3 regions of the Bradyrhizobium sp. USDA 4449 genome follow, and region 3 is predicted to be linked to each of the others. Evidence: predicted binding sites of a transcription regulator. Region 3 holds the regulator's gene; each other region holds the start of a gene.
What was found. The regulator HrcA, encoded in region 3, represses chaperone genes, less so after heat shock. The targets are predictions, from matches to a motif close to GTTAGCACTCNCNNNNNGNGAGTGCTAAC.
Positions count from the first base shown of each region.

Region 1: a site for HrcA is predicted at 1,627-1,655, ahead of ACVIIW_RS31910 (co-chaperone GroES). Genes of this name have one in related genera too.
Region 2: a site for HrcA is predicted at 2,252-2,280, ahead of ACVIIW_RS04805 (co-chaperone GroES). Genes of this name have one in related genera too.

Region 1 is NZ_JBSRYD010000001.1:6,760,777-6,764,050, reverse strand. Features, by position in the region: gene groL (chaperonin GroEL) at 1-1,223, opposite strand, end outside; gene ACVIIW_RS31910 (co-chaperone GroES) at 1,270-1,584, opposite strand; gene ACVIIW_RS31905 (usg protein) at 1,989-2,276, shown strand; gene ACVIIW_RS31900 (cupin domain-containing protein) at 2,446-3,021, shown strand; gene ACVIIW_RS31895 (NupC/NupG family nucleoside CNT transporter) at 3,134-3,274, opposite strand, start outside.
Region 2 is NZ_JBSRYD010000001.1:1,010,043-1,013,316, reverse strand. Features, by position in the region: gene groL (chaperonin GroEL) at 114-1,745, opposite strand; gene ACVIIW_RS04805 (co-chaperone GroES) at 1,863-2,159, opposite strand; gene ACVIIW_RS04800 (hypothetical protein) at 2,477-2,998, shown strand; gene ACVIIW_RS04795 (protein phosphatase CheZ) at 3,111-3,274, opposite strand, start outside.
Region 3 is NZ_JBSRYD010000001.1:2,000,001-2,003,274, reverse strand. Features, by position in the region: gene pncA (bifunctional nicotinamidase/pyrazinamidase) at 1-647, shown strand, start outside; gene grpE (nucleotide exchange factor GrpE) at 715-1,320, opposite strand; gene hrcA (heat-inducible transcriptional repressor HrcA) at 1,390-2,508, opposite strand; gene rph (ribonuclease PH) at 2,676-3,274, shown strand, end outside.

The sequences.
Region 1 (3,274 bases), 4.8 Mb from region 3:
TCGACAGCCGCGCGGGTCGCATGCATCGCGTCATCAACGCGATCCTTGCGCTCCTTCACCTCGACCTCGGTCGCGCCGCCGACGCGGATCACCGCGACGCCGCCGGCGAGCTTGGCGAGACGCTCCTGGAGCTTCTCACGGTCGTAGTCCGAGGTGGTCTCCTCGATCTGCGCCTTGATCTGGGCCACGCGCGCCTCGATGTCGGCCTTCTTGCCGGCGCCGTTGACGATCGTGGTGTTCTCCTTGTCGATCATCACCTTCTTGGCGCGACCGAGCATGTTGAGCGTGACGTTCTCGAGCTTGATGCCGAGATCTTCCGAGATCGCCTGGCCGCCGGTCAGGATCGCGATGTCCTGCAGCATGGCCTTGCGGCGATCGCCGAACCCCGGAGCCTTGACGGCCGCGACCTTCAGGCCGCCGCGCAGACGGTTCACAACGAGCGTGGCCAAAGCCTCGCCTTCGACGTCTTCGGCGACGATGACCAGCGGCTTGCCGGTCTGCACCACGGCCTCGAGCAGCGGCAGCAGCTCGTTGAGCGAGGAGAGCTTCTTCTCGTTGATGAGGATGTAGGCGTCGTCCATCTCAACGCGCATCTTGTCCGCGTTGGTGACGAAGTAGGGCGAGATGTAGCCGCGGTCGAACTGCATGCCCTCGACGACGTCGAGCTCGGTCTCGAGCGACTTGGCTTCCTCGACGGTGATGACACCCTCGTTGCCGACCTTCTTCATGGCGTCGGACAGGAACTTGCCGATCTCCTGGTCGCCGTTCGCCGAGATGGTGCCGACCTGGGCGATCTCGTCGTTCGAGGTGACCTTCTTGGAGTTCTTCTGGAGGTCCGCAACGACGGCCTCGACCGCGAGGTCGATACCGCGCTTGAGGTCCATCGGGTTCATGCCGGCGGCAACCGACTTGGCGCCTTCCTTGACGATCGCCTGGGCAAGCACGGTGGCGGTGGTGGTGCCGTCGCCGGCCGCGTCAGCGGACTTCGAGGCGACTTCGCGCACCATCTGCGCGCCCATGTTCTCGAACTTGTCGTCGAGCTCGATCTCCTTGGCGACGGTGACGCCGTCCTTGGTGATGCGGGGAGCGCCGAACGACTTGTCGAGCACGACGTTGCGGCCCTTCGGACCGAGCGTGACCTTCACCGCGTTGGCGAGAACGTCGACGCCGCGCAGCATCTTGTCGCGCGCTTCAACCGAGAATTTGACTTCTTTGGCTGCCATCTGGAGTTTTCCTTGGATGTGTTTGACTGGAGGGAGCGAGGGGCCGTTAGGCCGCCTTCTTCTTGGAAGCGGGGACGTCGAGGACGCCCATGATGTCGCTTTCCTTCATGATCAGGAGATCGACGTTGTCGATCTTGACTTCAGTGCCAGACCACTTGCCGAACAGCACGCGGTCGCCGACCTTCAGGTCGATCGGGATCAGCTTGCCGGCTTCGTCGCGGCCACCCGGGCCAACGGCGACGACTTCGCCCTGGGAGGGCTTTTCCTTGGCAGTGTCGGGAATGATGATGCCGCCAGCGGTCTTCTCTTCTGCGTCGATGCGCTTGACCACGACGCGGTCGTGAAGCGGACGGAAATTCATGCAGTCCTCCTAAACATTTGCACGAGTTGAGGTTTTTAGCTTGTTAGCAATCTGTGCCCGCGAGTGCTAGCACAGGCGGGATTGAAATAGGACAGGAATTTTGCGGGAGCAAGGGTTTGTAGCAAAAAAATCAGCAGCCGGAAGTGCGGAGTGCCAACTTCGTGCGACCATCGTTAACCGCGTCGCGAGGGCCTCTCCAGGCTTCCTTGGGGGCCGTATTAGCACGGAGCTGCATCTGCTGCTAACGCGTTGAATTTCAACAGCTTGTTAAACTTTTAGGCTTGAGATGGATTGTCAGTTTGCGTCACATTTCTCTCATGTGAGCGCATCTCCACCGGGTGGCGCAACCAGTCGCGTACCGGATCAAGCCACCCCCTGAATGCGCTCCTGCAAAGGAGGTTGGCATGGGATTGCGGGTTGGAACCGTTTCCGAGGATTTCCGGAAACAGTTGCTGGGCTACGGGCTGACGACGGCCCAAATTCTCTACAGGATGCCGGATCATCGCTCGCTGCTGCAGACCTATGTCTGGCAGAACTACGACATGTTTCCGAAATTCCCGGCGCTGACCGACTTCCTGGCGTTCTGGCAGGAGAAGCTCGACGGCCCGCTGCATTCGGTGACGGTGGCGCATTCCAAGCTGATCAAGCCGGCCGAGCTGCGCGCCGTGGATGGCGTGTTCCGGCTGCATTGACGGTGTGCAGGGTGGATTAGCCTGCGGCTGGGCGAAGCGCGTCGCTGGCGTAATCACCTCTTGCTTTCCACGCGCCGAGAGAGAATCGGTGGATGACGCCTTCGGCTAATCCACCCTACGAGAGCTGTTTTCATGCTAGCCTCCGTCCATGACAACGGGAGGCCGGCCCATGGCCAAGAAAACAAAATCGGAAACAAAATCGGAAACAAAATCGAAAACGAAATCGCGCAGCGCAGCCCAGAGCGCAGTGAAAAAGCGCAGCGGCGCCAAAGCCGCAACCCGCTCCTCGGCGCGCAAGGCGGTGAGGGCGAAGGCGCGCACGACGACGGCAAATGCATCCGTCAAGAAGCCGGCGCGCCCCAGGCAGCGCATCGCCATCAGCCATCACCGCGAGGAAGATTTCAAAGCCGATGGCCTGCGTGCTTACGCAAAATACCGCGACCTCGGCATCGCCGCCGCAAGCCACGGCCTCGCGCAAGCGCACGTCATCCGCCTGCAAGGCCCCTGCGATCCCACTGAGGTCTCGAAGCTGCACTTCCACGACGTCGAGTTCCAGATGGTCTACGTGCTCAAGGGCTGGGTGAAGACCTACATGGACGGGCAGGGCGAGACCATGATGAAAGAAGGCAGCGCCTGGACCCAGCCGCCGAAGATCAAGCACATGATCCTGGACTATTCCGATGACGTGGAATTGCTGGAAGTGATCCTGCCGGCGGAGTTCAGGACGGTGGAATTGAAGGCGTAGGCCGATCTCGCATCACTTGTCATTGCGAGCGAAGCGAAGCAATCCAGGCCACCTTCGCTGATACATTCCTGGATTGCTTCGCTCCGCTCGCAATGACGGCGGAGAGACCGCGCTACGTCAACACTCCCACGATCGCGCCCATCAGGCAGGTCGTCAGCGTCCCCGACACGATAGACTTCAATCCCAGTGCGTTGATCTCCTCGCGCCGGTCCGGCGCCATCACACCCAGGCCGCCGATCATGATGCCGAGGCT
Region 2 (3,274 bases), 990 kb from region 3:
CGAAATCCTCGAACGAATGGAATCGGGCGCCACCGTAGTAGCACGGCCCACGATCGGCAAAAAAGAAGGCCGCCCGGAGGCGGCCTTCGCAACATCGTCAGGTCAGGATGGGCTTAGAAGCCGCCCATGCCGCCGCCGGCCGGCATGGCGGGCGAGGCGTCCTTCTTCGGGGCTTCGGCGACCATCGCTTCGGTGGTCACCAGCAGGCCGGCCACGGAGGAAGCGTCCTGCAGCGCGGTGCGCACCACCTTGGCGGGATCGATGATGCCCTTCTCGATCATGTCGACATAGTCCTCGGTCTGGGCGTCGAAGCCGAACGTCTCGGACTTGTTCTCCAGGATCTTGCCGACCACGATCGAGCCTTCCACGCCCGCGTTCTCGGAGATCTGACGGATCGGGGCTTCCAGCGCCTTCAGCACGATGTTGATGCCGGCCTGGACGTCGGCATTGGCGTTGGTGAGACGGCCGACGGCCTTCTTGGCGCGCAGCAGGGTCACGCCGCCGCCGGGGACGATGCCTTCCTGCACCGCGGCGCGGGTGGCGTTGAGCGCGTCCTCGACGCGATCCTTCTTCTCCTTGACCTCGATCTCGGTCGCGCCGCCGACGCGGATCACCGCGACGCCGCCGGCGAGCTTGGCCAGACGCTCCTGCAGCTTCTCGCGGTCGTAGTCCGAGGTGGTCTCCTCGATCTGGGCCTTGATCTGGCCGACGCGGGCCTCGATGTCGGGCTTCTTGCCCGCACCGTTGACGATCGTGGTGTTCTCCTTGTCGATCACGACCTTCTTGGCGCGACCCAGCATCTTCACCGTGACGTTCTCGAGCTTCATGCCGAGGTCTTCGGAGATCAGCTGGCCGCCGGTCAGGATCGCGAGATCTTCGAGCATGGCCTTGCGGCGATCACCGAAGCCCGGCGCCTTCACCGCGGCAACCTTGAGGCCGCCACGCAGGCGGTTGACGACCAGGGTGGCGAGAGCTTCGCCCTCGACGTCCTCGGCGATGATGACGAGCGGCTTGCCCGACTGCACCACGGCTTCCAGCACCGGCAGCATGGCCTGCAGCCCGGAGAGCTTCTTTTCGTGCAGGAGGATGTAGGCGTCCTCGAGCTCGGCGGTCATCTTCTCGGGATTGGTCACGAAGTAGGGGCTGAGATAACCGCGGTCGAACTTCATGCCCTCGACGATGTCGACTTCGGTGTCGAGCGACTTGTTTTCCTCGACGGTGATGACGCCCTCGTTGCCGACCTTCTGCATCGCCTGGGCGATCATCTTGCCGATGGCGGCATCGCCGTTGGCCGAGATGGTGCCGACCTGGGCGACCTCGGAGGAGGCGGCGACCGGCTTGGCGCGCTTTTCGATGTCCTTGACGACGGCCGCAACCGCGCTGTCGATGCCGCGCTTGAGGTCCATCGGGTTCATGCCGGCGGCAACCGCCTTGGCGCCTTCGCGGACGATGGCCTGGGCCAGCACGGTCGCGGTGGTGGTGCCGTCGCCGGCGAGATCGTTGGTCTTGGAGGCGACCTCACGCACCATCTGGGCGCCCATGTTCTCGAACTTGTCCTCGAGCTCGATCTCCTTGGCGACGGTGACGCCGTCCTTGGTGATGCGGGGCGCGCCGAAGCTCTTCTCGATGACGACGTTGCGGCCCTTGGGGCCGAGCGTCACCTTGACGGCGTTGGCGAGAATGTCGACGCCCCGCAGCATGCGATCGCGCGCGTCTCCGGAAAACTTGACGTCCTTGGCAGCCATGTTCTGCAATCCCTGTTCATTCGTGATGTGTCGTGCGTGGTGATATCAGGCGGAATGATGGATGCCCGGACCTGATGATCCGGGCATGACATTCAGCGGCTGTTCAGGCAGATGGCCTTAGGCCATCACGCCCATGATGTCCGACTCCTTCATGATCAGGAGATCTTCGTTGTCGATCTTGACCTCGGTGCCCGACCACTTGCCGAACAGCACGCGGTCGCCGACCTTGAGGTCGATCGGGATCAGCTTGCCAGCCTCGTCACGGCCGCCGGGGCCGACGGCGACGATTTCGCCCTGGGACGGCTTTTCCTTGGCGGTGTCGGGGATGATGATGCCGCCCTTGGTCTTTTCCTCGGCGTCGATACGTTTGACCACGACACGGTCATGCAGCGGACGAAATTTGGACTTAGCCATGACGTTTCCCTTTGGAGGCTCGCTTCTCTGAAAGCAGCGGAAGTGGGTGGGGGCGGCGCCGCCGTTCCCCCTCCCGAGGGTCGCACGGCGCGCTTAGCAATCGGGCTTTCCGAGTGCTAATAGTGCGCCACGGAAATATGGCTTGGCCGCGATCCTGTCAAGCAAAGGTGGTTAAGCGATTGGTGAGGCGGATATAGGATGGTGGCAATAGAAATTCGTTCGGAGCGCCGGCGTGTAGTAGGACGTCATTGCTCCGGCAGCGGTTTTGCGCTTGGCTGCGGGAGGGGCGCGGCCAAAGGCTTGCTTGGGGGAATGCCATGATCAGTTCAGCTCACGCGCGCACGGTTGCCAATCTGGCGGCGGCCTCTTGCCTTGCGCTGCTGCTGGGTGCCTGCGGCGGCGGCATGAGCCTGCCGTCCTTCTCGTCGTCCCAGCCGGCGCCCGAGGCTGAGCCCGGCACCGGGCCGGAAATGCCGGCCTCCATCCGCGCCGACGAGATCGTCGGCCGATGGGGCCTCGCCTCGTTCCAGAACCCGGCCGACCGCGCCCGCACCGAAGCGGCCGCGCGGGCCCAGTGCAAAAATCCCTACGTGATCGGCGCCGGGTCCTCCGGCGGCGTGATCATGCATCTCGCCGATCAGGCGACGCCGCAGGAGCTGCGGCTGAAGGGCTCGCCGAGCGGCAAGAACTATATCGGCCCCCCCGGCCCGACGCCGGGCGAGCTGGATCGCGAGGTCGTCTCCTTCGACGGTCGCGTCATGATCACCCGCTTCGTCGACAAGGACGCCGCCACCCGCTACGGCAACATGGTCTACGTTCGTTGCGCGCCGCGGGCGTGATGTCTGACGTCCCCTCTCCCGCAAGGGAAGAAGGAAGGGGTCTCGCAATGACAGCCCAAAACAAAAAACGCCGGCTTGCGCCGGCGTTTCGTTTTTCTGATCTCGCGTTCGCTCAGTCGAACAGCGCGTCGATATCGTCCTGCGAGGCGTGACCGACGTCGCCGGCGAGCTTCGGACCGTTGAGGAGCTTTTCGTCTTCACTGCGGGTGTCGACCGGCACCGGCGCGTGGGACTTGATGGCGTCGACGCCGCCCCAGATGTCCATCATCGAATTGA
Region 3 (3,274 bases):
CAGCAGCCTCGATCAAGCCGGACGATGCATCCGCGCTGCTCGTGATCGATGTGCAGAACTGCTTCCTGCCGGGCGGCAGCCTCGCGGTGAAGGAAGGCGAGCAGGTCGTGCCTGTGATCAACAAGATGGCCAAAGCATTTTCGAACGTGGTGATGACGCAGGACTGGCACACGCCCGGCCACGTCTCGTTCGCGTCAGCGCATTCCGGCAAGAAGCCGTTCGAGACCATCGACCTGCCCTATGGCAAGCAGGTGCTGTGGCCCGACCATTGCGTGCAGGGCACCGATGGCGCCTCGCTGTCGAAAGACCTCTCGATCCCGCAGGCCGAGCTCATCATCCGCAAGGGCTTCCACAAGGATGTCGACAGCTATTCGGCCTTCGTCGAAGCCGACGGCAAGACAACGACGGGGCTCGCCGCCTATTTGAAGTCCCGCAAGATCAAGCGCGTCTTTGTCGCGGGCCTCGCCACGGACTTCTGCGTCGCCTGGACTGCGCTCGATGCGCGCAAGGCTGGTTTTGAAGTCTACGTCGTGGAAGACGCCTGCCGCGGCATCGACAATCAGGGCTCGCTCGCGAAGGCCTGGGCCGACATGGCCAAGGCCGGCGTGAAGCGGATTCAGTCCGCGGATATCGCGGTGAGCGCATAAAGCGCTCACCTCTGCCAGACCTTGAGGAAGAGGAGGAGACGCGCGCGAGCGCGCTCCTCGATATCGTTCAGTTCGCTTCGTTGCTGTTCGCCGCGGGCGCGGGCTTTGCGCCGCCCTTGGCGACGCCGACCAGCGCCGGACGCAGCACGCGCTCGCCGATGGTGTAGCCGGCCTGCATGACCTGCACGACGGTGCCCGCGGGCACCGATGCGTCAGGCACCTCGTACATCGCCTGATGGAAGTTCGGGTCGAACTTCTGGCCCTGCGGATCGAGCTTCTTCACGCCGTGCTTTTCCAGCGCATTGAGCAGCGAGCGCTCGGTGAGCTCGACGCCCTCGATCAGCGCGATCAGGCCGGGATCGGCCGCAGCACGCGCTTCGGACGGAACGGCATCGAGCGCGCGCTGGAGATTGTCGGCGATGTCGAGCACGTCGCGGGCAAAGCCGGTGATGCCGTAGAGCTTGGCGTCGGCGACCTCCTTGGCGGTGCGCTTGCGCAGGTTCTCCATCTCGGCCAGCGTCCGCAGCATGCGGTCGCGCGCCTCGGCAGCTTCCTTTTGCAACGTTTCGACCGAGCCGGGCTCGGGATCGTCGGGCATGATGTAGGGCTTTGACACCACGGGTTCGCCGGTCGGCGCGGCCGTGTCTTCGGGTTGCCGGGTGGGATCGGTCATCGGCTGCTTCTCGAACTCGTCTCAAGGGGAGGTTTGCTGGCCCGGATATCGTGCTTCGGACGCCGAAAATCAAGCGCCCGTGATCGGCTCAATGCCGGTCAGCCCGCCCAGCAGGCGGCTGACGATGCGGGCGGCATAGTCCACGGTCGGGATCACACGGGCATAGTTCAGCCGTGTGGGCCCGATGACGCCCAAAACGCCGACGATGTGGCCGGCGGCATCCCGATAGGGCGAGATGATGGTGGAGGAGCCGGACAGCGAAAACAGCTTGTTCTCGCTGCCGATGAAGATTCTGACGCCTTCGGCGGTTTCCGCGCGCCCCAACAGGTCGATCACGCCGCGCTTGGTCTCGAGATCCTCGAACAACAGCCTGACACGCTCGAGATCCTCGAGCGCGTGCAGATCTTCCAGCAGATTGGCGTGCCCGCGCACGATGAGCTGGCGGTCCTCGTTCTCGCCGCCCGACCAGCTCGCGATCCCGGCCGAGATCACCTTTTGCGTCAATTGATCGAGCTCGGCGCGGGCCTCGCCGAGCGCGGTTTCCAGCTCCAGCCGCGCCTCGGCGAGCGTCCGCCCGCGAATCCGCGCATTGAGGAAATTGCCGGCTTCCGTGATGGCCGAGGAGGGAACCCCCGGCGGCAGCGCCAGCACACGGTTTTCGACCTGGCCGTCGTCTCCGACCAGGATGACCAGCGCCTTCTCGGGTTCCAGCCGGACGAATTCGATGTGCTTGAGCCGCGCATTGGACTTCGGCGTCAGCACCACCGCCGCGGCGCGCGTCAGGCCGGAGAGCCGGGTCAACGCCTGATCCAGCGCCGCCTCGACCGATTGGGCGTGGCCGACGGTGGCGAGCTGGCTCTGGATCGATTGCCGCTCGGACTCGTTGAGATCGCCGACCTGCATCAGGGCGTCGACGAAGAAGCGCAGGCCGAGTTCCGTCGGCAGCCGGCCGGCGGAGGTATGCGGAGCGTAGATCAGACCGAGCTGTTCCAGATCGGCCATGACGTTGCGCACGGAAGCCGGCGACAGCGGCATCGCGATCAGGCGCGAGATGTTGCGCGAGCCCACCGGCTCTCCGGTCGCGAGGTAACTTTCGACGATTTGACGAAAGATGTCGCGGGAACGCTCGTTGAGCTGGGCGAGGCCTGCGCGCGGCGCGATCAGATGGATCGGATCGTGATGGGCCACAGACGTTAACTCCTGTCAGTTCCTCGTAATTTGTCCATCCCGGGCGCGTCTGACAAGCGGGGCGTTTGCGGGGCAGATATCAGGGGCGAAAAAGCCTTGCTGCCCACCCTCACCCCACCTACAAGCACCGCGAACAGCCTGACCTTGCGAGTTTTGGAGGATTTCCCATGCGGCCAAGCCGCCGTGCGCCCGACGAATTGCGCCCCGTAACGCTTGAGCGTGGCGTGGTCAAATATGCGGAAGGCTCCTGCCTCGTGAAATTCGGCGACACCCACGTGCTTGTGACCGCCACGCTGGAAGACCGCCTGCCGCCGTGGCTGAAGGGCCAGGGTCGCGGCTGGGTCACCGCCGAATACGGCATGCTGCCGCGTGCGACCTCGGAACGCACCCGCCGCGAGGCCTCGGCCGGCAAGCAGAGCGGCCGCACCGTCGAGATCCAGCGCCTGATCGGCCGCTCCCTGCGCACCATCGTCGATCTCGAAGCGCTCGGCGAGCGCCAGATCACCGTCGATTGCGACGTGCTCCAGGCCGACGGCGGCACCCGCACCGCCTCGATCACCGGGGCCTGGGTCGCGCTCGCCGACTGCATCAACTGGATGAAGTCGCGCAACATGATCAAGGCCAACGTGATGCGCGACAACGTCGCCGCGATCTCATGCGGCATCTACAAGGGCACGCCGGTGCTCGATCTCGACTATGCCGAGGACTCGGCCGCCGAAACCGACGCCAATTTCGTCATGACCGGTGATGGCCGCATCATCGAGGT